Regions from separate parts of the Buttiauxella sp. genome, predicted to be linked through region 3. Evidence: riboswitches for the same ligand, from Rfam matches in the RefSeq annotation. Region 3 holds a riboswitch; each other region holds the start of a gene.
What was found. Region 3 has a riboswitch for thiamine pyrophosphate ahead of thiB (thiamine ABC transporter substrate binding subunit). Riboswitches for the same ligand answer to the same signal wherever they lie in the genome.
Positions count from the first base shown of each region.

Region 1: another riboswitch for thiamine pyrophosphate. It lies ahead of thiC (phosphomethylpyrimidine synthase ThiC); the one in region 3 lies ahead of thiB (thiamine ABC transporter substrate binding subunit).
Region 2: another riboswitch for thiamine pyrophosphate. It lies ahead of thiM (hydroxyethylthiazole kinase); the one in region 3 lies ahead of thiB (thiamine ABC transporter substrate binding subunit).

Region 1 is NZ_JBAVHX010000030.1:7,213-15,391, reverse strand. Features, by position in the region: gene WBL83_RS18190 (GntR family transcriptional regulator) at 1-33, opposite strand, end outside; gene WBL83_RS18185 (SIS domain-containing protein) at 136-1,284, shown strand; gene thiH (2-iminoacetate synthase ThiH) at 1,447-2,577, opposite strand; gene thiG (thiazole synthase) at 2,577-3,356, opposite strand; gene thiS (sulfur carrier protein ThiS) at 3,358-3,558, opposite strand; gene WBL83_RS18165 (HesA/MoeB/ThiF family protein) at 3,542-4,297, opposite strand; gene thiE (thiamine phosphate synthase) at 4,290-4,925, opposite strand; gene thiC (phosphomethylpyrimidine synthase ThiC) at 4,925-6,826, opposite strand; TPP riboswitch at 6,915-7,024, opposite strand; gene rsd (sigma D regulator) at 7,118-7,621, opposite strand; gene nudC (NAD(+) diphosphatase) at 7,776-8,179, shown strand, end outside.
Region 2 is NZ_JBAVHX010000022.1:147,067-155,245, reverse strand. Features, by position in the region: gene WBL83_RS15325 (nucleoside permease) at 1-124, shown strand, start outside; gene WBL83_RS15320 (ADP-ribosylglycohydrolase family protein) at 127-1,140, shown strand; gene WBL83_RS15315 (PfkB family carbohydrate kinase) at 1,127-2,107, shown strand; gene WBL83_RS15310 (GntR family transcriptional regulator) at 2,081-2,827, opposite strand; gene thiD (bifunctional hydroxymethylpyrimidine kinase/phosphomethylpyrimidine kinase) at 2,890-3,699, opposite strand; gene thiM (hydroxyethylthiazole kinase) at 3,696-4,484, opposite strand; TPP riboswitch at 4,519-4,615, opposite strand; gene WBL83_RS15295 (hypothetical protein) at 5,167-5,577, opposite strand; gene WBL83_RS15290 (hypothetical protein) at 5,654-6,148, opposite strand; gene WBL83_RS15285 (DUF3772 domain-containing protein) at 6,568-8,179, shown strand, end outside.
Region 3 is NZ_JBAVHX010000008.1:22,212-30,390, forward strand. Features, by position in the region: gene WBL83_RS05495 (DedA family protein) at 148-921, shown strand; gene thiQ (thiamine ABC transporter ATP-binding protein ThiQ) at 918-1,622, opposite strand; gene thiP (thiamine/thiamine pyrophosphate ABC transporter permease ThiP) at 1,701-3,338, opposite strand; gene thiB (thiamine ABC transporter substrate binding subunit) at 3,314-4,297, opposite strand; TPP riboswitch at 4,334-4,433, opposite strand; gene sgrR (HTH-type transcriptional regulator SgrR) at 4,470-6,128, opposite strand; gene sgrT (glucose uptake inhibitor SgrT) at 6,222-6,383, shown strand; gene WBL83_RS05525 (sugar efflux transporter) at 6,631-7,809, shown strand; gene hemW (radical SAM family heme chaperone HemW) at 8,162-8,179, opposite strand, start outside.

The DNA.
Region 1 (8,179 bases), on a different contig from region 3:
CGTATCGCGAATAAGGATATATACCGGTTTCATGGTTCCCCCGATAGGGTTATTGGTAAGGAAAAAGCGAGCAAGTCGGCATGCTAAAGCACTTTTCCGACGCAGCGCAAGCTCCATAACAGGTGGAAAATAAACATGTTAAATCATAATCAAGCGTACTGGCAGCAAAAGGGAGCCAGTTTAACCGTCGAGGCAATTGTTGCTCAGCCTCGTTTATGGCAAGAAGGTCTCGAAAGAATAAAAGCGCGTCAGCCCGAGATTGAAGCTTTCTGGGGTAAAAGTGACGCCGGCATGCGCATTTTGATAACGGGTGCCGGTTCGTCTGTGCTGGCAGCCCAGGCAGGCGTTAACTGGTTACGTAGCGTAATACCTAACCCAATTGACGTGATTCCGGCAACTGATCTGGTACTTATGCCTGAAATCATTCAGGAGAACTGTGTGCTTGTTTCCGTAAGCAGTTCAGGTAATACACCGGAAACCGTAAAGGTGGTGGAACAAGCCCTCAGCACATATCCGAACATCCGCCATCTTGCGGTGACGAACAACGCCAATAGCCGTCTTGCACAACTTGCCGAACAGCATCCTGAAGGGCTATTTATACCGGTACCAGAAGGCACCTCGAACGGCAGTTTTGCCGCCACCTCTGAGTTTACCGTTCCCCTATGGTATCTGATGTTGCTGGTGGCTCCAGTTGGTTGGGCTGAAGCTGAAAAAGTGCTACCCGTTTTGCAGCGTGGCATGAACCACTTTTTGACTCACTATGCTGCTGATATTGAGCAGTGGGCGGCAGAGTCACGTAATAATATCGTTGCTGTGGGCTCTTTATCGCTCAAAGCCATTGCTTGTGAAACCAGCCTCAAATTACTGGAGATGGGTAACGGCAAGGTGATGACTGCATGGCATTCAATGCTGGAGTTCCGGCACGGCCCGAAATTGATCATTAATCGTGATGCGACCATCATTGGTTATCTTGCCGCATGTCCTGAAACTCGCCGCTATGACAGCGATATGATGGCTGAACTGACGCGAGAGCGCAGCGCTGCGGCTCAAGTGATTGCAATAGGTCATGATGCTTTGCCCCCTGATGGATCTACACCCGGAGATCGTTATTTTCATTTTAACGCTCCGGAGCTTGCGGATTTTCACGAATCCTGGGCTGCCTTAATCTATGTGGTTTTTGCGCAATTGGCCGGGCTCTATAGTGCTATTGAATTGGGCGTGACTCCCGATACCCCTTCCAGTGATGGTAAAGTGGCGAAGGTCGCCAAAGTTACCGTTTATTAGTCCGAAGGTGGGGCGGCAATGAGAAGGGAAGTTGCCGCCCCAGTCGGGTTCGGAATCCGACAAGGGAGACAATATTCTTCCGAAATCATCGCAGCAACGATGTTTCAAATGCTCTTCGGGATACCCCGTAAACTCTTTTTCCTGGCCTGCAAAATTGCATCGCTAGTGCGAAGTTCTTCCCAGAAAACGATCCCAATCCTTCCAGACAGGTTGTAAGCCAGAACGTGTTAACGCGGCTGCGACTTCCGTCGGTGTTCGTCCGTCATGCGGCGCAAATTGTTCAAGCTCCGGATGGTTATCGGCATAGCCGCCAGGCTGAGTTTTGGAGAATGCGCTGACGTTATTAATGGCGAGCGGAATCATATGGTCACGGAACCACGGGGATTCGCGCGTCGAAAGCGAAAGCTCCACATCATGCGACAGCAGGCGAAAGGCGCATATCACCTGCACGAGTTGGCTTTCCGTCATGATTGATGCGGGTTCAACGCCTCCCGTACACGGCCGCAAACGTGGAAACGAAATCGAATAGCGGCTTTGCCAGTAGTTTTTCTGTAACCACAGCAAGTGTTCAGCCACCATAAAACAGTCTGTGCGCCAACTGTCCGACAATCCAATCAACGCACCAAGGCCGATTTTATCTATCCCGGCACGGCCAAGCCTGTCCGGTGTTTCCAGGCGCCAGAAGAAATCCTGCTTGTTACCGCGTAAATGGTGCCGGGCGTATACCGCCTGATGGTAGGTTTCCTGATAAACCATCACGCCATCCAGCCCAAGCGTTTTCAGCTCGGCATACTCCAGTTCTTCCAGCGGCTGCACTTCCATTTGCAGCGAGCTGAACTTGTCGCGAATCGCCGGGAGATGCTGACGGAAATACTCCATTCCCACTTTGGTCTGGTGCTCCCCGGTCACCAGCAGCAAATGCTCAAAGCCCAATTTGCGAATCGCCTCGCACTCTCGTGCTATTTCTTGCTGATCCAGAGTTTTACGTTTGAGTTTGTTACTCATCGAAAAACCACAGTACGTGCAGTCGTTGGCACACAGATTCGAGAGATAAAGCGGCACGTAAAAACTCACGGTATTGCCAAAGCGCTGGCGAGTTATTTGTTGTGCCTGTTGTGCGAGAGGTTCCAGATAATGGCTGGCTGCAGGAGAAAGCAGGGCCATCAGGTCATCGCGGGTGATTTTGCGCGTGTTCAACGCTCGCTCCACATCCAGCGGCGTTTTGCTGTTGATACGTAACGTGATGTCATCCCAGTCCAGTTCACGCCAGCGATCAGTGAAGGTTTGGGCCATCACGCACCCTCCTGGCTAAACTGCAGGAAATCAGTCAATGGGCTGGACGCTTGAGCCTGCTGGTGGCGAGCCCCCAAACCAGACTGAAACGCGAGTGTTCCGGCTTCAACGGCTAAACGGAATGCCTGCGCCATCTGCACGGGACTGCGCGCCACCGCTATCGCCGTATTGACCAGCACTGCACTAGCCCCCATTTCCAGCGCTTGTGCCGCATGGCTCGGCGCGCCAATTCCCGCATCGACTACCACCGGTACCTGGGCCTGGTCGATAATGATTTCCAAAAACGCCCGGGTCTGTAAGCCCTGATTGGAACCAATGGGCGCACCTAGCGGCATGACCGCCGCACATCCAGCTTCTTCAAGCCGTTTGCACAAAACGGGATCGGCACCGCAATAAGGCAGAACGACAAAGCCCAGTTTGACGAGCTTCTCTGCTGCTTTTAGCGTTTCGATCGGGTCAGGTAACAGATAGCGAGCATCCGGATGGATCTCCAGTTTCAGCCAGTTTGTACCGAGTGCTTCACGCGCCAGTTGCGCGGCAAAAATCGCTTCTTCAGCTGTTTTGGCGCCGGAAGTGTTAGGCAGTAATTGCACACCAGATTCGAGGAGCGGCGTGAGAATAGCATCGTTATGATGACGTAAATCGACACGTTTCATCGCCATGGTTACTAATTGAGAACCCGAGGCGCGAATCGCATCGACCATGATCTCGGGTGAGGCGAATTTTCCCGTGCCCGTGAACAGGCGGGATGAGAAAGTTTTATCAGCAATCTTTAGCATATTAACCCCCGGCAATGGCCTGAAAAAGTAAGATCTGGTCACCCTCATGCAGCAAATGTGCTTCCCATTGTTCACGCGCAACGATGGTGTGATTGATGGCAAGCGCGATCCCTGGTTTTATCAGGCACAGTTGCGTGAGGAGATTGGCCAGCGTCAGGTTATCCGGGCATTCCATCGGTTCATCATTAAACTGAATGCGCATTGTGCCCTCCGCAAACCGGGCAATCTTTGGCCTTTTGCATTGTTAGGGCGCGCCAGCTGTGTTGACGGGCATCAAACAGGCGTAAAGCCCCGGTCGCTGGAGCCATGCCGCTAAGCATTTTTATAGCCTCAAGTGCCTGCAATGTGCCCATCACACCGACCACTGGGCCGATAATCCCAGCGGTCCGGCAGTTACGTTCTGGTTCATGTTCATCAGTCCAGACACAGCGATAACAGCCGTTGTCCCAGGGTGGCGTTAAAACCATGAGTTGCCCGCCAAATCCTACCGCGCTGGCGGAAATGAGCGGTTTGCTTTGGGTGACGCAAGCCGCGTTTACGGCCTGGCGCGTCGCCATGTTGTCACTGCAATCGAGAACCAGATCGGCGTTGTTGACCGCCCGACCCAGCAATTCCCCTTCAAGACGTTCACTGATGATTCGCAGATCGATATCAGGATTGAGTTGCTGAAGATGGCGCTGGGCAGCCCGCGACTTAGGCTGGTCGAGATCATGTGAGGTAAACAAAATCTGGCGTTGTAAGTTACTGATATGCACATTGTCATCGTCTGCAAGAATCAATGTGCCAACGCCAGCCGCAGCCAGATACAGCGCCGCCGGGGAACCTAAGCCACCGAGTCCGACTATCAACACTTTACTGGCGAGTAGCTTTTGCTGCCCTTCGAGTGCGATATCTTCGAGCAGCAACTGGCGGCTGTAACGCATGAAATCGTTATCATTCATCGCCAGCCCCCACCAGTGACAATAACTGAGCGGTGGCGGCTCGCCAGTCTGCGGCTTGCGTAATCGCACTAACCACGGCAACACTTCCAACGCCGGTTGCGAGCACCGCAGGAACGCGTTCAAGGCTAATCCCGCCAATCGCTACGGTGGGGTAATCGCCCAGCGTTTTGATGTGTTTCGCAAGCTGGGTTAGCCCTTGCGGGGAAGAGGGCATCTGTTTGGTATTCGTGGGAAATACATGGCCAAGAGCGATGTAGGAAGGATGCGCCCCGAGGGCGCGGTCCATTTCCATGTTGTCATGCGTGGAGAGCCCGAGGCGCAAACCCGCATCGCGTATGGCATCCAGATTTGCTACATCCATATCTTCCTGACCCAAATGCACGCCGTAAGCGCGGTGCTTTATCGCAAGCTTCCAGTAATCATTGATAAACAAGCGTGCTTCATATCGCCGGCCAATGGCGATGGCTGCTGCAATGTCAGCTTCGACCTTTTCATCATGCTTGTCTTTGATGCGTAGCTGAATGGTTCGCACACCCGCTTCGACCAGGCGTTCAATCCACTCGACGCTATCAACTACCGGATACAAGCCCAGCCGTTGTGGAACGGGGGGAAATGCTGATGGGTTCATCACACTTCCTCCTGGCGCAGGTAAATTTCGCCACCTTTGGCGCGGAACGACTGGGACATATCCTCCATACCGACTTCAATGGCTTGTCTGGCGGCGAAATCGCGCACTTCCTGGGAGATTTTCATTGAGCAGAATTTTGGCCCACACATTGAGCAGAAGTGCGCGACTTTGCCGGATTCCTGCGGCAGAGTTTCATCGTGATAAGCGCGAGCAGTGAAGGGATCGAGCGCCAGGTTAAACTGATCTTCCCAACGGAATTCGAAGCGCGCTTTTGACATGGCGTTATCGCGGATCTGCGCACCAGGATGGCCTTTAGCAAGGTCTGCGGCATGGGCCGCAATTTTGTAAGTAATCAGCCCTTGCTTAACATCTTCTTTGTTCGGCAGACCGAGATGCTCTTTCGGCGTGACGTAACACAGCATCGCGCAGCCAAACCAGCCGATCATTGCCGCGCCAATACCTGAAGTGAAGTGGTCGTAACCCGGTGCAATATCGGTCGTGAGTGGCCCAAGTGTATAAAATGGCGCTTCGTGGCAATGCTCGAGCTCTTCGGTCATGTTGCGGCGAATCATCTGCATCGGCACATGCCCAGGCCCTTCGATCATCACCTGGACATCATACTCCCAGGCAATTTTGGTCAGTTCACCCAGCGTATGCAGCTCGGAGAATTGTGCTTCATCGTTAGCATCCTGAATCGAACCCGGGCGCAGGCCATCGCCTAAAGAGAGTGAAACGTCGTAAGCCGCGCAGATTTCGCAGATTTCGCGGAAATGCTCATACAGGAAATTTTCCTGATGATGTGACAGGCACCATTTCGCCATAATCGAGCCGCCGCGCGAGACAATTCCCGTGAGGCGTTTCGCCGTCATCGGAACATAGCGCAGCAACACGCCGGCGTGAATGGTGAAGTAGTCCACGCCTTGCTCGGCTTGCTCCAGCAGAGTGTCGCGGAACATTTCCCAGGTCAGGTCTTCGGCGATGCCGTTTACTTTTTCCAGCGCCTGGTAGATTGGCACGGTTCCAATCGGTACCGGGCTGTTACGTAAAATCCATTCGCGGGTTTCGTGGATATAACGGCCCGTGGAAAGGTCCATGACCGTGTCCGCGCCCCAGCGCGTTGACCAGACCAGTTTTTCTACCTCTTCTTCGATGGAAGAGGTGACCGCCGAGTTACCTATATTGGCGTTCACTTTGACCAGGAAATTACGCCCGATAATCATCGGTTCGGATTCCGGGTGATTAATGTTAGCCGGGATAATCGCGCGTCCTGCCGCGACTTCGTCACGTACAAATTCAGCAGTGATATTTTCTGGCAGGCGAGCCCCGAAACCCTGACCCGGATGCTGGTGGCGTAACACTTCATCACGGATCCGCTCGCGTCCCATATTTTCACGAATCGCGATGAACTCCATTTCCGGCGTCACTATCCCTTTACGTGCGTAATGCAGTTGGGTGACGACTTTCCCGCTTTTTGCGCGTCGTGGCGTGAGCTGTGTTTCAAAGCGCAATTCATCCAGGCCATCATCGGCCAGACGCTCTTTGGTGTATGCCGAGCTGCGATCGGTCAGGATTTCACAGTCATCACGCTCTGTTATCCAGGTGGCGCGCAGGGGGGAAAGCCCACGCAGCACGTCGATGCTGATAGCCGGATCGCCATAAGCGCCAGAGGTGTCATAAACGGGGATGGCATCGTTAGGCGTGAATTGTGGATTTTCTTTACTGGGGCCGGTCGCGGTCGGGCTCAACTGAATTTCACGCATGGGTACGCGAATATCATCGCGAGAGCCGGTGAGATAAATACGTTGAGAATTGGGAAAAGCGGTGCCTTCCAGCGTATTGATAAAATGCTGGGCTGCGGCGCGTTGCTCGCGGCGGTTGAGTTTTTTTTCAGTAGTAGACATAGCTCATTCCAGTCGTAATCAGGAAGTGGCTTGTCAGAACAACGGAGGAGTAATGAATGTGGACCGCCCGCGCACGGGTGAACCCAAAAGCAGAATTACTCTTGTTCCCTTCGCAGGTATTAGCCTGATCAGGTTCCGCGGATCCCGAATTAACGGTCTCAGCCGGTGCTTGCGCACTCGGCACTCCGACAAGAAGATTTCCTGCATCCTTCACGCCCCAGCGGCATGGGTGCCAGGCTGAGATCTGAATTATTCAGGAAAGATGTAACCTACTCGTTAACAGCGCAGAACTCAAGCGGGGCGTGCAAGGTTGCCTGTATCGTTAGCACTGTCATTTAAATCGTGGTCGTACGCCAACTGAATGAGTTTATCTTCCAGTGAAAAACGTGATTCCAGCGCTTCACCGATGCCAGATAACGCATTCTGGAACTCAATATAGTTATCATGATCGATAGCGCTTTCGAGATGCGTATCGTAAAAATCCATGATCTGCTGGGTGTTGGCTTCCAGCTGTGGGTAAAGATGAGTGGCAGCTAAAAGTGGGCTGCTGCCTTCCATTTCACTGATAATACGTTCATAAATATTGAAATGGCCTGCAGACAGATAATCCACCAGGTTGTGGCAAAAATTATCCAACGCCTTTTCATTGAGCGCAGTATGGGATTCCTTGTTAGGCTTGATCCCAACCATATTGTAATAAGCCACCAATAATTGTTTGCGGGCAAGGAGCCATTGGTCGATTAACTCATTACTACCACCAACGCGCTCAGTCAGATTCTCTAACTGGTTAAGCATGATTGACTCCGTGAGTTATATACTCGTCATACTTCTGACTGCAGCCAACGGCCCTGCAACTCGGAATATGTAGAGTGAAAATGTAACGCAAACGTACCCAAAATTGTTAAGACCATTTGTTTATACCAGCGAACTCGGGGATGTGCACCAGGTTATGGAACGTGTGATTCAAAAGTTAGATCAGGGCTGGTTTATCGTCAGTCATGAACAAAAACTGTGGTTGCCAAAAGGTGAGCTTCCTCACGGAGTGGCTCAAGATTTCCAGCTCGATGGCGCCGTGGGGATGCCCATTGGTGAGTGGGAAAATGAACCGGTATGGCTTGTGCGACAAAATCGCCGGGCAGATATGGGTTCCGTGCGCCAGGTGATCGACCAGGATGTGGGATTGTTCCAGCTTGCCGGTCGCGGTGTGCAGTTGGCTGAGTTCTATCGTTCGCACAAATTCTGCGGCTACTGCGGGCATGAAATGTATGTCAGCAATTCCGAATGGGCGATGCTGTGTAACCATTGCCGTGAACGCTATTATCCCCAAATTTCACCGTGCATCATTGTGGCGAT
Region 2 (8,179 bases), on a different contig from region 3:
CGGCGCCATCATGATCGCGGTGATTACCGTGCTGTTCCTGGTGTTTTTCCGCGAGTCGGACAAAGAGATCACAACGATTGCCGTTGCTGGCAATCAATCTGAAAAAGAATTTAAGGAAGCATAAAAATGGAAAATCGAATTCTTGGAGCCTTTTACGGCCAGGCGTTAGGTGATGCGATGGGAATGCCATCGGAGTTGTGGCCACGCTCACGAGTGAAAGCGCACTTCGGTTGGATTGACCGCTTCCTGCCAGGCCCTGCGGAGAATAATGCCGCCTGCTATTTTGACCGTGCGCAGTTCACCGACGACACCTCAATGGCGCTGGCGCTGGCGGATGCGATTATCGAGCACGACGGCGCGATTAATGCTGACACTATTGGCCGCCACATTTTAACCTGGGCTGAAGGCTTTGATGCGTTCAACAAAAACGTTCTCGGCCCGACATCAAAAATTGCCCTCAATGCCATTAAACAAGGCACGCCGGTGAGCGAACTTGAGAACAACGGCGTAACCAACGGTGCAGCAATGCGAGCTTCCCCACTCGGCTGCCTGCTGCCGACGGGTAATCTTGACGCGTTTATTGATGAAGTCGCACTCGCTTCCAGCCCGACGCACAAATCTGATCTCGCCCTGGCCGGAGCCGTAGTGATTGCCTGGGCGATTTCTAAAGCCATCGAAGGGGCAAACTGGGAAACCATCTGCGACGCACTGCCCTCGGTTGCTCGCCATGCCCAGGAAAAACGCGTCACGACCTTTAATGCCTCTCTGGGCGCACGTATCGAACTGGCGCTGAACGTGGCCAGAAACGCGCACGGAATGGAGTCCGGCATGGAGCAGATTTATCAACTGGTCGGTACCGGCACCAGCACCATTGAGTCCGTGGCAGCGGCGATTGCGATGGTGGAACTTGCGCAAACTAACCCCAATCGCTGCGCGATTTTATGCGCCAACCTCGGTGGAGATACCGATACCATCGGCGCAATGGCGACGGCAATTTGCGGCGCACTCCACGGTGTGGAAAGTATTGATAGCGTGCTAAAACAACAGCTTGATGAGGTAAATCAACTCGACTTTACGCGTTACAGCCGCCTGTTTATGGCGTATCGCCAGCAGCGGGAGGCGCACGATGAAAGCCTGTGAGTTACATTCCCGCTTGCCGTCACTGGTGGCCCAACGCCCGGTTTGTGTGCTGGGCTCGGCGGTGATTGATGTCATCGCCGATGCTTATTCCCTGCCATGGCGCGGGTGCGATATCGAACTGCAACAGCAAAGCGTGAATATCGGTGGCTGCGCACTGAATATCGCGCTGACCCTTTCACGCCTCGGTATCGCCTCGAAAAATGCGCTGCCGATTGGCCAGGGAACCTGGGCGGATATCATTCGTGCAAGCCTTGATAAACAAGGCATTCATAGCGAAATCCACACTGACTGCGGCGATAACGGCTGGTGTCTGGCGTTGGTTGAGCCGGATGGTGAACGAACGTTTATGTCGTTCCGTGGCGTCGAGCATCAGTGGAATCAACAGTGGCTGGACAAACTACAGCTCGCATCTGGCACCCTGCTTTCGCTTTCGGGTTATCAACTGGCTGGCCCGTGCGCGGAGATGTTAGTGAGCTGGCTCGAATCGCTTACTGATGTCACCGCATTTATCGACTTCGGCCCTCGCATTGCCGATATTCCTGCCCCACTGTTGGCACGAATTATGGCCTGTAAACCGATTGTCTCGCTTAACCGCCAGGAAGCCGCCATTGCCGCCGAATGGTTGAAGGTGGCAGGCGACGACATTGAAGGTGTTTGTCGTACCTGGCTTGAACGTTATGACGCCCCGCTGATTGTGCGGCTCGATAAACAAGGCGCGTGGTATGGCTCACATGCGGCCATTGGGCTTGCTGAACCGTTCCCGGCAATCGTCGTCGATACCATCGGTGCGGGGGATAGCCATGCGGGCGGCACTCTTGCAGGTCTGGCTGCGGGATGGAGCCTGGCAGATGCGGTCTGTCTGGGAAATGCGGTGGCGTCTTATGTTGTGAGTCATCGTGGCGGCGACTGTGCGCCGCACTTGCAACAACTCAGTAAAACGCTACTCCTCACAAATAAAAACGTATAGATCGCTGCGGCAGTAGCTGATGCTGTATTCGATAGGCCGGTTTTGCGGATCAAAGGCGACTTGTTTAATAACCAGAACCGGCACTGGCGTTTCCAGTTTGATGTGCGACTGGAATTCGCTATCCGGCATTCTGGCACTCACACGGCTGCGGGTACGCTGTGGAATAATGTTCTGGCTGCGGAAATAGTCATACAATGAAACCCCGATGTCATCCGCATCGGCGATCAACTCCGCAGGAACGTACGACTCCTCTACAGATACCGCATCTTCATCAACGTAACGAATACGTTTGAGCAAGAACACATCGCTTTCCGCCGCCACATCCAGTTGTTCTGCCACTTCCGGCGAGCACTTCACCACCCGTTTATTGACCCACAGTGTGTTCGGTTTTTTACCGCGCAAAACCACCTGTTGAGAAAAACCGCGCGCCTCTTTGAGCGAATACTCAAAGGTGGTGTTAATCTGCGTCCCGTAACCCCGCGAACGTGTCACCACCCCATCATCTTCCAGCGTCTGCATCGCTTTGCGTACCGTGATGCGCGAAACACCGGTCAACTGGCTGAGATCACGCTCCCCCGGCAGAATATTGCCCTGCGGCAAAATACCGCTGCGCACAGCCGACTTCACCGTTTCGGCGAATTTCAAATACAACGGCATGTTATCGGCCTGCGAAAACCGCTGGATAAGCTGTTCAATAAGCTGAGTGTGAACCTGTTCCATTCGCGTAAGTGTCCGGAAGATTGGGTGAAAATGCAGTATAACCCAATGGTCTTTTAATGGTATTACCACCATTCGTGAAAATGATGTACCGGCCCGATCCCCGTCCCCACTTCCAGCGAATCCGCCTGTTCTAAAGCCTGCGATAACCAGCTTTTTGCCGCACTGATGGTTTGCGGCCAGTTGTTAAAGCGCGGATAAAGTGCGGCGAGTGCCGCAGATAATGTGCAGCCTGTTCCGTGAGTGTGACGGGTTTGCACACGCGGTGCGGTAAAACGCTGCGAGCCTTCGCGGGTAAATAACCAGTCAGGGCTTTCAGCATCATCAAGATGACCGCCTTTCATCAGCACCGCCTGGCAGCCCATGCCTAATAACGCATCGCCCTGCTGTTTCATTTCATGTTCATTGCGCGCATGAGGCACATCCAGCAGAGCGGCGGCTTCCGGCAGGTTCGGCGTAATCAGTGCCACTTGCGGTAAAAGCTTACGTCGCAGGCTGTCAACCGCCGAGGGTGCAAGCAAGGGATCGCCACTTTTCGCCAGCATCACCGTGTCGAGCACCACATTTTGCACGTGATAAAACGCCAGCCGCTCCGCCACTGCTTCAACAATATCTGTTTCAGCCAACATGCCGATTTTGATGGTATCAATGCGCACATCACTTAGTACTGAATCCAGTTGAGCCGCCACAAACTCGGGCTCGATGCGATAAACCGACTGCACGCCGCGAGTGTTTTGCGCCACCAGCGCGGTGATCACGCTGGTGCCATACGCCCCCAATGCGGAGAAAGTTTTCAGGTCCGCCTGGATACCCGCGCCACCGCTCGGGTCGGTCCCGGCAATGGTCAGGGCATTAATACGTTTTAAGCCTTTCATGCCAGCGCCTCCGCATTCAGCCCGTAAAGCGCGTCGAGAAATGCCGGGATAAAACTCCCGGGACCACGGCTTTCGGATATGGCCTGCTGACCGGCAAGCTTCATAAACTGGCAGGCCGCAGCAACGTTATCCAGCGGCGAACCAGGCAATGAACAACAGGCGGCAACCACAGCGGATAGTGCACAACCGGTACCGACCACCCGCGTCATCAAAACGCCACCGCCCGCCACGCTCCAGCTATTTTCTCCGTCGGTGATGTAGTCGCGCTCACCGGTTACCGCGACTATCGCGCCAGTGCGTTGCGCCAGCATCTGCGCCGCAGGGAGTGCGCAAAGCGCATCGTCGGTGCTATCCACGCCGCGCCCACCGGAATGGCCGCCCGCCAGCGCCAGGATTTCCGACGCATTCCCGCGAATGGCCGCCGGTTTTAGGGCCAGCACCTGGCTTGCGAATTGAGTACGGAACGCCAGGCCGCCGACAGCAACCGGATCCAGCACCCAGGGAGTGGAAGATTCATTTGCCGCATCAATGGCCGCAAGCATGGCGTGACTGCGCTCGCGGGTCAGTGTGCCGATATTGATCAGCAGCGCATGGGCTACAGGGCTGAATTGCGCGGCTTCTTGCGCTTCAATCACCATGGCCGGAGCCGCACCGATGGCAAGCAAAACATTGGCGGTAAAACTCTGCACCACATCGTTAGTCATGCAGTGAACAAGAGGGGAAGTGCGGCGAATTTGCCGTAAAATCGACGCGGCGGTATGGCCGGGTAGCAGGTCAGGTTGCATCATAAAGCTCCTGTCCGGCGTGAAGAAGGGATACCGGACAGGCATCTGACTTCCCTACGCTGGCATTATCCAGATCAGGTGGTACGGGTTTTTCTCAGCCTTCACAAAGAAGGGCACCCCGAGTCATTTAATTCAAAATCAAAAACTTGCGATTAACAATGCGTTAATCGCTGTTCAGCGATAATGCCAGCGGGAAGTCAAAGACACAACCCCATAAAAACACAATGTGTCCCAGCTTTCGGCATAGGGTACAAACATTCAGCAGTCCCGTGTCATCATGAGACTTCACCCTGGCGACAGCAGCGGCGCGTTATCTAAACCAGGGATCGCTTGCAATATCATTTCAGAACTTGCCCATGATAAATATGGGGGTCGGGCTGCTTAATGTGTCAGAGGTAATATTATTAAAAAAGTCACCTCCGAGTTTTGGAGAGGAAATGGAATTATGGAGAACGGCAATCAATATTTGTATGTAACCGCGCAAGGATTATAAGCCCCAAGATCTGACTAAAATAATATCCGTTCTCTCGTTGACGCATATTTAGGCCGTGGGTTTACGAATCAACGGGGGATAATTCTGTCAATATTTATTGGAAGTCGGAGATTTTCCAAATAGAAAAAGAGGTATTTAAAATAGAAATGAACAGTTAGTAAAAAGGGGCCAGTAACGGGTCCCCCCTTTTCAATGACCTCTGTTGTGAATTTCAACAAGTTTTTCAGCTACAGCCATTTGTTGCTCCGAAAATGACGCACCTCGCGCTTCCATAGCCCCCGCATATCGCATTAGGTTTTTCTGTAACTCCTCATGCAACATAAGCTGGGAAGACATAATGATCGGTACGCCTTCTCGCTCGGCTAACTTCTCGACTCCATAGATAAATTCAGAAATCTTGTCTCGATTGCCCATCCATGAAGGAAGCCGTCCTCCCCCTGAGGTAACGTCTCTTGATGACCGGAGCTTATCAGCGTGATGCATTCTTGTTTTGGCCTTCATGTATCCTTGAAAAACGAGGAAAGCAATATATGCAACGATTGACAAGCCTGCTGTAGGCCAGGCAAGAACTAAAGCCGCAATAAAAAGAATAGCCGCCATGTAGATTACCCCGGTGACGAAAGAATATTAAAAATAAGAATGAAACGGGGGCCAGTGGAATCCCCTACTTCTTTAATTATCTACAAATAAGACTCTGACCTACATACGTACAGGACGTGCCGTCTGACCCGATTACATTGTTCCCCACCCGATTATAAATCGTGGATCCCGATGAACCATACGACTGAACCTGCGGGGCGGTGTAGGACTGGCTCTGCTGTAGTATCTGCTGCCCTGAATTCTGGAATGATTGTCCGGTTTGCTGTAGCTGCTGATTTAATTGTGCCATCTGCATCTGCTGATTCATTTGCTGCATCTGGTACATCTGAATGTCACCTTGTGTCATCGCATCTCGGTAGCCAGTTTCAACATAATCATCATCCATGCACATGATTCTTGCGTAATCAATTTGCCTGAAATGTTTACAGGAATCATCCCCAGCCATGTAATAGTTACCGTTGAAATAGTTAGGTGCCGCCGTTCTTGCACATCCCGATAAAAAACAGACAGCAAGACAAAGCACGCATTTTTTTAACATGGACAACCTCAAAATAAGAACATTCTTAGACAAGGTAATAATCCAGACTATGTAAGAAAAAGTAAATAAGAACCGATCTATGAATATTAGTAGGGTCGAATGCCTGATTTACGAGAATACCAGCCAATAAACGCTTTGATGGGTGCATCCATCGATCAACATGCAGCAGAGCTAACTCGGTGCTCCCCACACGGCATCGAGATCAAGGTATTGACCGGGTATCAGTTGCGCCAACTTTTGGCATGGCTTGAGGTGTTGAGATAAGGCGTAAGAAAAAAGCGCTGTAAACCGCTGGTGTTTCTGAGCGGCGATAAATTTGAGTGGCGTTACACGAACAACGCAACATAAACAGACTAACCCTGGTTGGATTCCGGAGAATTACGGGTATCCTTAGCCGGTTGTCCTCAATTTCATTTTTTTCGAAATACCGGAATTATTTCTCTATGCGTATGATGCGTAACCCTTTAAGAGTGCCGCTGCTGTTGATGGCATTGTTGTCTTGCTTGTTGATGACCCCTTTCCTGTCTCAGGCAGATGAAGCCACCGGGCAATCTGCTACAGAAACGCCTGTTAAGGTTAACGCCAGCACTGCTCTGCCGGCTCTGCAAAAGCAGCTGGATTCTCTTAAACAGCGAGTCTCTGCTGCAAAAGCGGATAAACAGTTCACCGCCCTTAATGACGACGCGCAAAAGCTGGCTGCCGAAGCGGATAAGCTCGCCGTGGCGCTGGCTCCGCAGCTTGCGCAGGTTCAGGGGCAACTGGATGTGCTTGGGCCTGCACCGGCACCGGGTACGCTGACGGAAACACCGCAGGTTGTCAGTCAGCGCAAGCAATTGAACAACAGCAAAACCTTGCTCACGACGCAAATCGAGCAATCGAAAGCCATTGCCGTGGGCGCACAAAACCTCTCATCACAAATTTCCGGGCTGCGTCGTGACGCGCTGAAAACACAAATCGCACTTAACACCGGCAGTATTCTGGGCGCGGATTTTTGGTCGCCGGTATTTGATCCAAGCGATAAAGATGCGGTGCGTTTTGATGAATTCGGAACACAAGTTAGCGATGCCTGGCACCAGGCATGGAGCGACGACTGGCGCGTAGGAAGCGCCATTTATCTGCTGCTGGCGTTAGGGATTGGGCTTTTTGGCCGTCGCGCACTGGACAAACCATTGAACTGGGTGTTGCCACGCTGGTTGCCGCAAGGGCGTTTTCGTCGCAGTTTCCTCGCCTGCTTTACCACGTTAAGCACCACGCTGACGCTGGGTATCAGCATGCAGTTGTTGTGTTACACCTTTACCCGACTGCCTGACACCTCGCAGTGGGTGATGGAGTTTGCTGAACAGTTAGTGGAGTTGACCTATTTCTCAGCGGTGATAGCCGGTATGGGTATCGCGTTACTATCGAATAGCCATCCGTCCTGGCGCCTGCCGGGTATTGCCGATCCACTGGCGAAAACGCTGTCTTCGTTCCCGATTTTGTTAGCAACCTTCATCTTTATCTTTGGCATCATCGAACAGCTGAATGCGCTGGTCGGTGCGAGTATTGCCGCTACGCTTTTCGGCAACGGTCTGGCGGCTTTGCTGGTCGCGCTCAACTGCCTGATAGCGCCAATTCGGGTGAACAGGATCCGTCGTAAAATGAGTGCCGAGGGCGAGCAAACCGAGGCTCGCTCAACAGTTGCTGGTCTAATTCATCTGGTTATCAGCCTTACGGCATTCGTTATCCTGCTGGCTTTGCTGATTGGTTACATTCCGCTGGCGCGCTTCGTCACTTTCGAATTGCTGTGGATTGGCCTGGTGGTTTGCAGCCTGTATCTGCTGATTCATTTCGTGGTGGATTTGTGTGAAGCGGTCTTCTCCCCTTCCACTCAGACCGGGAAAATCCTCAAGAGCACGCTGAGCCTCAATGACCGCCATCTTTCCCTTGCCGCGACATTGTTCTCCGCTTTAGGGAAAACCAGCCTGTTGATTATGGCAGCCGTTGCGCTGCTGAATGGTACCTTCGGCACCACAACGCCGATGGAATTGCTGATCAAAATCGCCGAGATGTGGGGCGGAAAAGGCC
Region 3 (8,179 bases):
AAACGGGTTTTGTAGGGTGGATAAGCGTAAGCGTCATCCACCATTTGCGCCCATGATGCCGTGGCCCTACATATTCATACAAATCATGGCTTGACGCTTCATTCCACACTCAGGAGAATCGCCCACTCGTTTCTCGACGGATGCTTTATGGAAGCTTTGCTGGAACACTTTATAACTCAGTCAGTAGTGTATTCGCTTTTTGCGGTGATGCTGGTGGCGTTCCTCGAATCACTGGCGTTGGTCGGGCTTATCCTTCCTGGCACCGTCATGATGGCAGGGCTTGGCGCGCTGATTGGTGGTGGTCAGGTCGATTTTTATCACGCCTGGGCGGCGGGGATTGTCGGTTGCTTGCTGGGCGACTGGATTTCGTTCTGGCTGGGGGGGCGTTTCAAAGGGCCTCTGCATCGCTGGTCGTTTATGAAAAAGAACAAAGCGTTGCTGGATAAAACCGAACATGCACTGCATCAGCACAGCATGTTTACTATCCTGGTTGGCCGCTTTGTTGGCCCGACGCGCCCGCTGGTGCCGATGGTCGCGGGCATGTTAGACCTGCCCGTGTCGAAATTTATCATTCCTAACATTATTGGCTGCATTTTCTGGCCACCGGTCTATTTTTTACCGGGGATTTTGGCTGGTGCAGCGATAGACATTCCTGCGGATATGCAGAGCAGCAGCTTTAAGTGGCTCTTACTGCTGGTGGCGCTGATTATCTGGCTGGCGGCATGGTTGTGCTGGCGCTGGTGGCGTAGTGGCAAATCAGGCCACGACCGTTTAACCCAGTATTTGCCTCGCGCTCGCTTGCACTGGTTAGCGCCTGGCATGGCGGTACTGGCAGTGGGATGCTTTGTAGCGATTCAGATGCACCCGTTAATGCCGATTTACCGCGATATTTTGTGGAAAGTCCTCAACGCCCACCACTAATTCCTGACGCCAATCCCCAACAGTGCTGATGCACTGGCTTCTCCGCTTAATAAGATAGCCGTGTCGCCATCCCAGGCGATACGGCCATCGACCACCACAAGGCTTCGCGGTGCAATTCGAGCCGCATCTTCAATGCTATGTGACACCATCAGCAGCGTCAGTTGCTGCTGGCCGCATAGCGTATCAAGCAGTTGCAGCATTTCCTGGCGCAGTGCCGGGTCGAGTGCGGAGAACGGTTCATCAAGCAGCAAAATAGGCTGTTCACGCACCAGACAACGGGCGAGGGCGACGCGCTGACGCTGGCCGCCGGAGAGCTGTGACGGGAGTCGGTCGAGCAAATCGCTAATTGCCATTTGGCTGGCGATGGTGCCCAGGCGTGCTTGTTGCGCGGCAGTGAGTTTCAGCCCGGGATTTAACCCGAGGCCAATGTTCTGGCGCACCGTCAGATGCGTGAAAAGATTGTTTTCCTGGAAGAGCATCGAAACCGGGCGTTGCGCCGGAGCGGTTCGGGTATGCTCCTCGCCATGCAGCAGAATCTGCCCACTGGCGGGCGTCAGAAAACCCGCAATCAAACTGAGCAGCGTACTTTTCCCCGCCCCGCTAGGCCCCAGCACAGCAACACGTTCTCCGGCGTTCAACTGCAGCGAAAAACGCATCGGTAAATGGTGATAGAGCCAGGTGACATCAGTTAGCGTTAGCATTCCCTTCATCCTTCAAGTTGCAGGTGTGTTTGCTGCTTTCATTCATCCAGGTCACATAGCTTTCTAAGTTCCCAGTCTTCATTCACTTGCCGCCTTCCTGCAACCCGAATCATTTTGGGAATAGCGTCCCGGAAGTTTTTCAATCAATGTGAATAAAGCAAAGCACAGTATCAGCAGGATAAGCGCCGTGACGGCTCCATCCTGGCTGCGGTAAGAACCAATTTGTTGATAGAGATAAAACGGCAGCGTGCGGAAATCTTCATTGCCAAACAAGGCCACGACGCCGAAATCGCCAATCGATAATACACAAGCAAACGCCAGCGCCTGAGCCAGTGGGCGCTTGAGCGCACGCAACTCGATATATCGCAGGCGATTTATGCCACTGATATTCAATGACTGGCACAGCCGGGTATAGCGTTCAGCAACATCCAGCATCGGGTTTTCCAGCACTTTTAGCGCGTAAGGAATGGCCATTAACGCATTGGTGAATATCACTATGCCATCGGCTGTTTGCGGTAAGCCCACGGTGTTGTTGAGTAGCAGGAAAAAGCCGGTCGCCAGCACGATGCCCGGCATCGCCAGAATCAACATACCGCTGAGTTCCAGCGCCTGGCCTGCAAAGGCACGGTTACGCAGGCGCAATTCCCGCGAACTCCACAGCAACATTACTGTGATGACCACGCAGATAAGTCCGGCACCCACGGCGATCCTTAGCGAGGTGAATAACGCCTGCCACAGTATTGGTTGTGACAACACAGTGCTAAAGCCACTGTTGATGCCATCAATAATGACGGCCAACAACGGTGGCAATAACAGCAACAGAGCGAGGGTGATTAGCCCCCCGTCGCACAGCTTTCGGCGCAGGTTATCTTGCGGATCGCGCCAGCCTTGCATCTGGCTGATGCCTACCGGAATCGCTTTGCTAAGCCGTTGACTTAACAGCACCAGTCCCAAACAACAGACCATCTGCACCATGGCAAGCAGGGCAGCACGAGCGGGATCGTAGTCGTAGCTCAGCGCCTGGAAGATAGCCAGTTCGATAGTGGTCGCTTGTGGCCCGCCGCCCAGCGAAAGCACAGTGGCAAAGCTTGCGAAACAGAGCATAAATATCAGCGCGGCGGCTGGGAGAATCTGGCGGCGAAGCCAGGGCCATTCCACAAAGCGGAAGAAATTCCAGCCCTGCATTCCCAGTTGTGCGGCAACCTGGCGTTGTTCGCTGGGGATATTTTCCAGTGCCTGAAGCAGCAGGCGTGTCGCCATCGGCATGTTGAAAAAAACATGGGCTAACAGGATGCCTTTTAATCCGTATGGCGAAAATGCCCATTCAACGCCAAGCCATGCGCTCAGGTTGGCAAGCCAGCCTTCCCGACCATAAACCGTCAGAATCCCGAATACTGCCACCAGAACGGGCAAAACCAGGGTCATCGCGCACAGGCGTAACAGCGCAAGGCGTCCGGGGAAGCGGCGTCGATAAAGCGCGCGTGCCAGAAAAATGGCCGGGAACACGGAAAGCGCTGCGGAGAGAAACGCCTGCCAGAATGAGAAACGCAGCACATGCCACAAATAGCTATCCTGCACCAGAGCGCGGATATCCGTTTGCGGCGCGTTAAACCACAGCGCTATAAAAGCCGCCAGGGCTACTGCCACCACCAGTGTGGCGGCACATAACCCTGGAATCAGCCAGCCGGGAATTAGCGGCTGACGGCGCGTTGCCATTCACTAATCCAGTTGGCGCGTTGTTTAGCCACTTCTTGCGCGCTGTACTCCAGCGTGTTCTGCGGTTTTACCAGGCCGTTAAAGCCCTCAGGCAATTTCACATCCGTCACCGGATACATCCAGTTTCCTGTCGCAACGGTATTCTGGAAGCCTGGCGAGGTGATGAATGTCATGAATTTTTCAGCCAGTTCTGGCTGTTTGCTCGACGCCAAACGCCCGGCAACTTCCACCTGCAAATAATGGCCTTCGCTAAAATTAGCCGCCGCGTAGTTATCTTTTTTCTCTTCGATGATGTGATAAGCCGGAGAGGTGGTGTAGCTCATCACCAAATCGCCTTCACCTTTCAGGAACAGACCATAGGCTTCGCTCCAGCCCTTGGTCACGGTGACCGTTTTCTTCGCCAGCTTTTGCCACGCGTCAGGTGCTTTGTCGCCATACACCTTCTGCATCCACAGCAATAAACCTAGCCCTGGTGTGCTGGTGCGCGGATCCTGATAAATCACTTTCCATTTTTGGTCACTTTCCACCAGTTCTTTCAGGCTTTTCGGCGGGTTTTTCAGCTTGTTTTTATCGTAGACGAAAGCGAAGTAACCATAATCGAACGGGACAAACGTATCGTTACTCCAGCCGCCAGGGATCTTCAAAGCAGTGGTGTCTGTCTTGCTCGGGGCAAATAATTTGGTCTGCTCAGCGGCAGCCAGCAGGTTGTTATCCAGTCCCAGAACCACGTCGGCTTTGCTGTTTTTACCTTCCATACGCAGGCGGTTGAGCAGCGAAACGCCGTCTTCGAGTGCGACAAATTTCAGCTCGCAGTTACAGTCAGCTTCAAAGGCTTTTTTCACCGCAGGACCCGGGCCCCAGTCGGCAGCAAAAGAGTCGTAGGTATAAACAGTCAGCAGGGGTTTGGCAAAAACAGGGGCGGCGATAAGGGCCAGTAACGGCAATAATTTTTTGAACACTTTGCACCTCTTGGAATTAGGGGTGGCAAAGGATTTTGAGAATGGAGCCTCAAATCCCTTCGCCGGCGTTATCCGGATCAGGTTCGACGGGTATTATCTCAGCCAGACTTTCGTCTTAGCACCCCGTTGAGAACGCGAGCATTGTAGTGATTCTGTGAATGAATCGAAAGTATTAAGGTTCCGGCGGTGCAAACCATGCCGATTTAAAGTCGAACCAGCCCAACGTGTTCATCCTCACGCCGCGCATACTGCGTTGCCCTTCAATGCGTAACCAATGGTGAATTAATGGCAAAATATCATTATTTTCGACACGACTCTGGCACCATTCAGGCAGAGAAAGCTCGCCCTTATGCCATTGACTGGTATCGGTTTCCCAGTCAATGGCGATGCATTTTTGAATCAAAGGCACTTCATAAAGATGTGAATAGAGTGAAAACTCTAACGGCAAAGTGAAGTTTGCGCTGTTAAGCCAGATGTCACTTTCAGCTTCACCCTGATGCCACTCCTCATAACTGACTTCTTGCACCACCAGTTCAACATCCACGCGTGCCAGCAGTTCTTCCATGACTTTACTGATAACCCGATGCTCAACGTGATCGCGATAAAATGTCAGCGTCACGGACTCAAGCCCGGCAGGTTTTTCAAGCACGGGCTGTGGGCGCGCGTGGTGCCAGCGTGGTAGCAGTCCGTAAGCCGGGAACCAGTATTGCTGATTTTGCGCCCCAGCGCTGTAAAGCAGATGGATCGGTGCCAGGATATGGCTTAGCCAGCGGCGCACTTCTGTGTTGCTGCCAAGCTTTGAGCGGCTATCAAACAAAATATAGTAGCAGCCCTCTTCCAGACGGCTTTCAACGGCTTTCTCGCTGTCAGGCATTCCTGATAATTGCACCGCACAACTGACCTCTTCGCCAATTTCAGGCAGCACCCAGAAATTCACCTCGTCAATCAATGCCCGATAACCAAAGTAATCATCGTAGGCCTGAATTTTTAGCTGATTGTTATTATTGCGTACTACCGAATACGGGCCGGTGCCGACAGGCTGGCGAGCAAAATGGGTTAAGGTTTGCCATTCGCGCGGCAGGATCATTGCGTTGACGCTGCCCAACAACCACGGTAGCCAGTTGTCGGGTTGTGAGAGCGTGATATCCAGTGTCCAGGCCGTAGGCGAAGTGATCTCCGTGATATGCGAATACAGCGGCAAGGTGCTGATACGTTGCAGGGAAGTCGTCACATCCAACATATCTAATTCACGGCCATGGTGAAAATGAATGCCGGGACGAAGATAAAAGCGCCAGTGTAATGGGGATATTTGTTGCCAGTGGTGGGCGATATCCGCTTCCAGTTCCCCATTTTCCTCATTTATCCGGATAAGTCCGCTGAAGATTTGCCGGGCAATATGGGTTTCAGAACGACGTAAAGCTGAGCCTGGTAACAGGTTTAGCAGCGGGCGATAGTAGAGAACCCGCAGAATATGTCGTCCCTGGCGGAAGCTACGACCCAGGTGAGAAATCAGCATTTGCCGTACGGCCGCTTTATCGCCAACGATCTGCACCAGTTGATCAATTCTGTCCTGTTCGAGCAGATCTTCTGCACGCTGCTGCTGGAGTGCCAGGCCGGTATATAAGAATTCTAGCTGCGAACGCTTGCCACGCCCGACCTCCGCTTTCCAGCACAACCAGCCCTTTTCCTGCATCGAACTCAGTAGCGTCCGCATATGGCGACGTGAGCAATTCAACAAATCAGCCAAATCATTTAACGTCGTTTCCTGTGGTTTGCCATCGAAGTATTGCCACAGACGAATGAACTGTTGTTGCAGACGACTCGAACTCATAAAAGAGGAACTCCCCACAGAAACTCATCAATTTAACTTTCCTCATATTACGCCAATAATTATCAACGTTGAAACGAGGAGGTAGAGGTTTATATGAAACGGTCGCCGATAGTTAAGTTTTATCAACAGTATTTTGCCGCAACACATAGTGTTTCTACTGGATGGCTGGCTCGCCTGAAAGCTGAGCAACGTCTGAAGATGCTCGAAGACTTAATGCAGTGGGAAGTCACCACTTCCGCAACCGTGAAGTACTGACTCGTTGATCCATGTGTGACTGAGAATTGGTGTGATTCACCAGGCCAGCAGAATTTTACTGCTGGCTTTTTTATACCCGTCATTCTTCGAGCTGCTGGTGCATTGGCAGCGTTTGCTCGCCCGAATCACTTACCACAGTCGGCTCATCGGGACTCGCTCTCTTGCCGCCTTCCCGCAACTCGAATTATTTAGGGTATAGTTTACGTTTTGCACACCCAGTGAGCGCTCGAACAAAAGGAATTTCTGCATGTTGTGGTTTTTGACTCGGGGACGACGCCTCAACCCGGTGTACGCTGCATTTATGATTGTGGCTTTTATGATGGGGATTGCGGGGGCACTCCAGGCGCCCACGCTTAGCCTGTTTTTAAGTCGAGAAGTAGAGGTGCGCCCATTCTGGGTCGGGCTGTTTTATACCGTCAATGCGATAGCCGGCATTTTAGTTAGCCTGCTGTTGGCGAAGCGTTCCGATAGCCGCGGCGACCGGCGAAAACTGATTATGGTTTGCTGCGTGATGGCAGTGGCAAACTGCGTTTTATTTGCTTTTAACCGTCACTATCTGACGTTAATTACTGTTGGCGTCATGTTCGCGTCAATTGCCAACACCGCCATGCCGCAAATCTTCGCTCTTGCCCGCGAGTATGCCGATAGCTCCGCGCGTGAAGTGGTGATGTTCAGCTCAATCATGCGTGCGCAGCTGTCGCTGGCCTGGGTGATTGGCCCGCCTTTGTCTTTTATGCTGGCGTTAAACTACGGCTTTACCACTATGTTTCTTATCGCGGCGGGGATTTTTATTATCTCGCTGGCGCTAATTTTCTTCGCACTGCCCTCGGTCGCCAGGATTGAGCAGCCCGCAGATGTGGCGCTGACACAGGTCAGCGGTTGGAAAGATAGCAACGTGCGCATGCTCTTCATCGCCTCGATGCTGATGTGGACATGCAACACCATGTATATTATTGACATGCCGCTTTGGGTCAGCAGTGATTTAGGGCTGCCGGAATCCCTGGCGGGGTTGCTGATGGGGACGGCTGCGGGGCTTGAGATCCCAGCCATGATCCTTGCGGGCTATTATGTGAAGCGTTTTGGTAAGCGGCGCATGATGGTGATCGCAGTAGCCGCTGGCGTGTTGTTCTACGTCGGGCTGATTATGTTCCACAGCCGTACGGCGCTGCTGTTACTCCAGCTATTTAACGCGGTGTTTATTGGCATTGTCGCCGGGATCGGTATGCTGTGGTTCCAGGATTTGATGCCGGGCAGGCCGGGGTCGGCGACCACATTATTCACCAACAGCATTTCTACCGGTGTGATTCTGGCGGGGGTGTTGCAGGGTGCGCTTGCAGAGAGTTTTGGGCACTATTCAGTTTACTGGCTGATTGCCGGGCTTTCGGTATTTGCGCTGATTTTGACCTGCAGGGTGAAGAATATTTAAGCTGCTTAACGTCGGATGGCGCTTGCGCTTATCCGACCTACCGGTTTCAGAAGCACAGTGTCAAATCAGATTTCGTATAGCGGATAAGCGTAGCGTCATCCGACACAAGCCATCGGGTTTCGTAGGGCGGATAAGCGTAGCGTCATCCGACACAAGCCATCAGATTTCGTAGGGCGGATAAGCGCAGCGTCATCCGACACAAGCCATCGGATTACGTAGGTCGGATAAGCGCAGCGTCATCCGACACAAGCCATCAGATTTCGTAGAGCGGATAAGCGCAGCGTCATCCGCCAGTAGTCAAATCAGATTTCGTAGGGCGGATAAGCGTAAGCGTCATCCGCCAGTACCTAAACTACTCCGCCAAAAACAG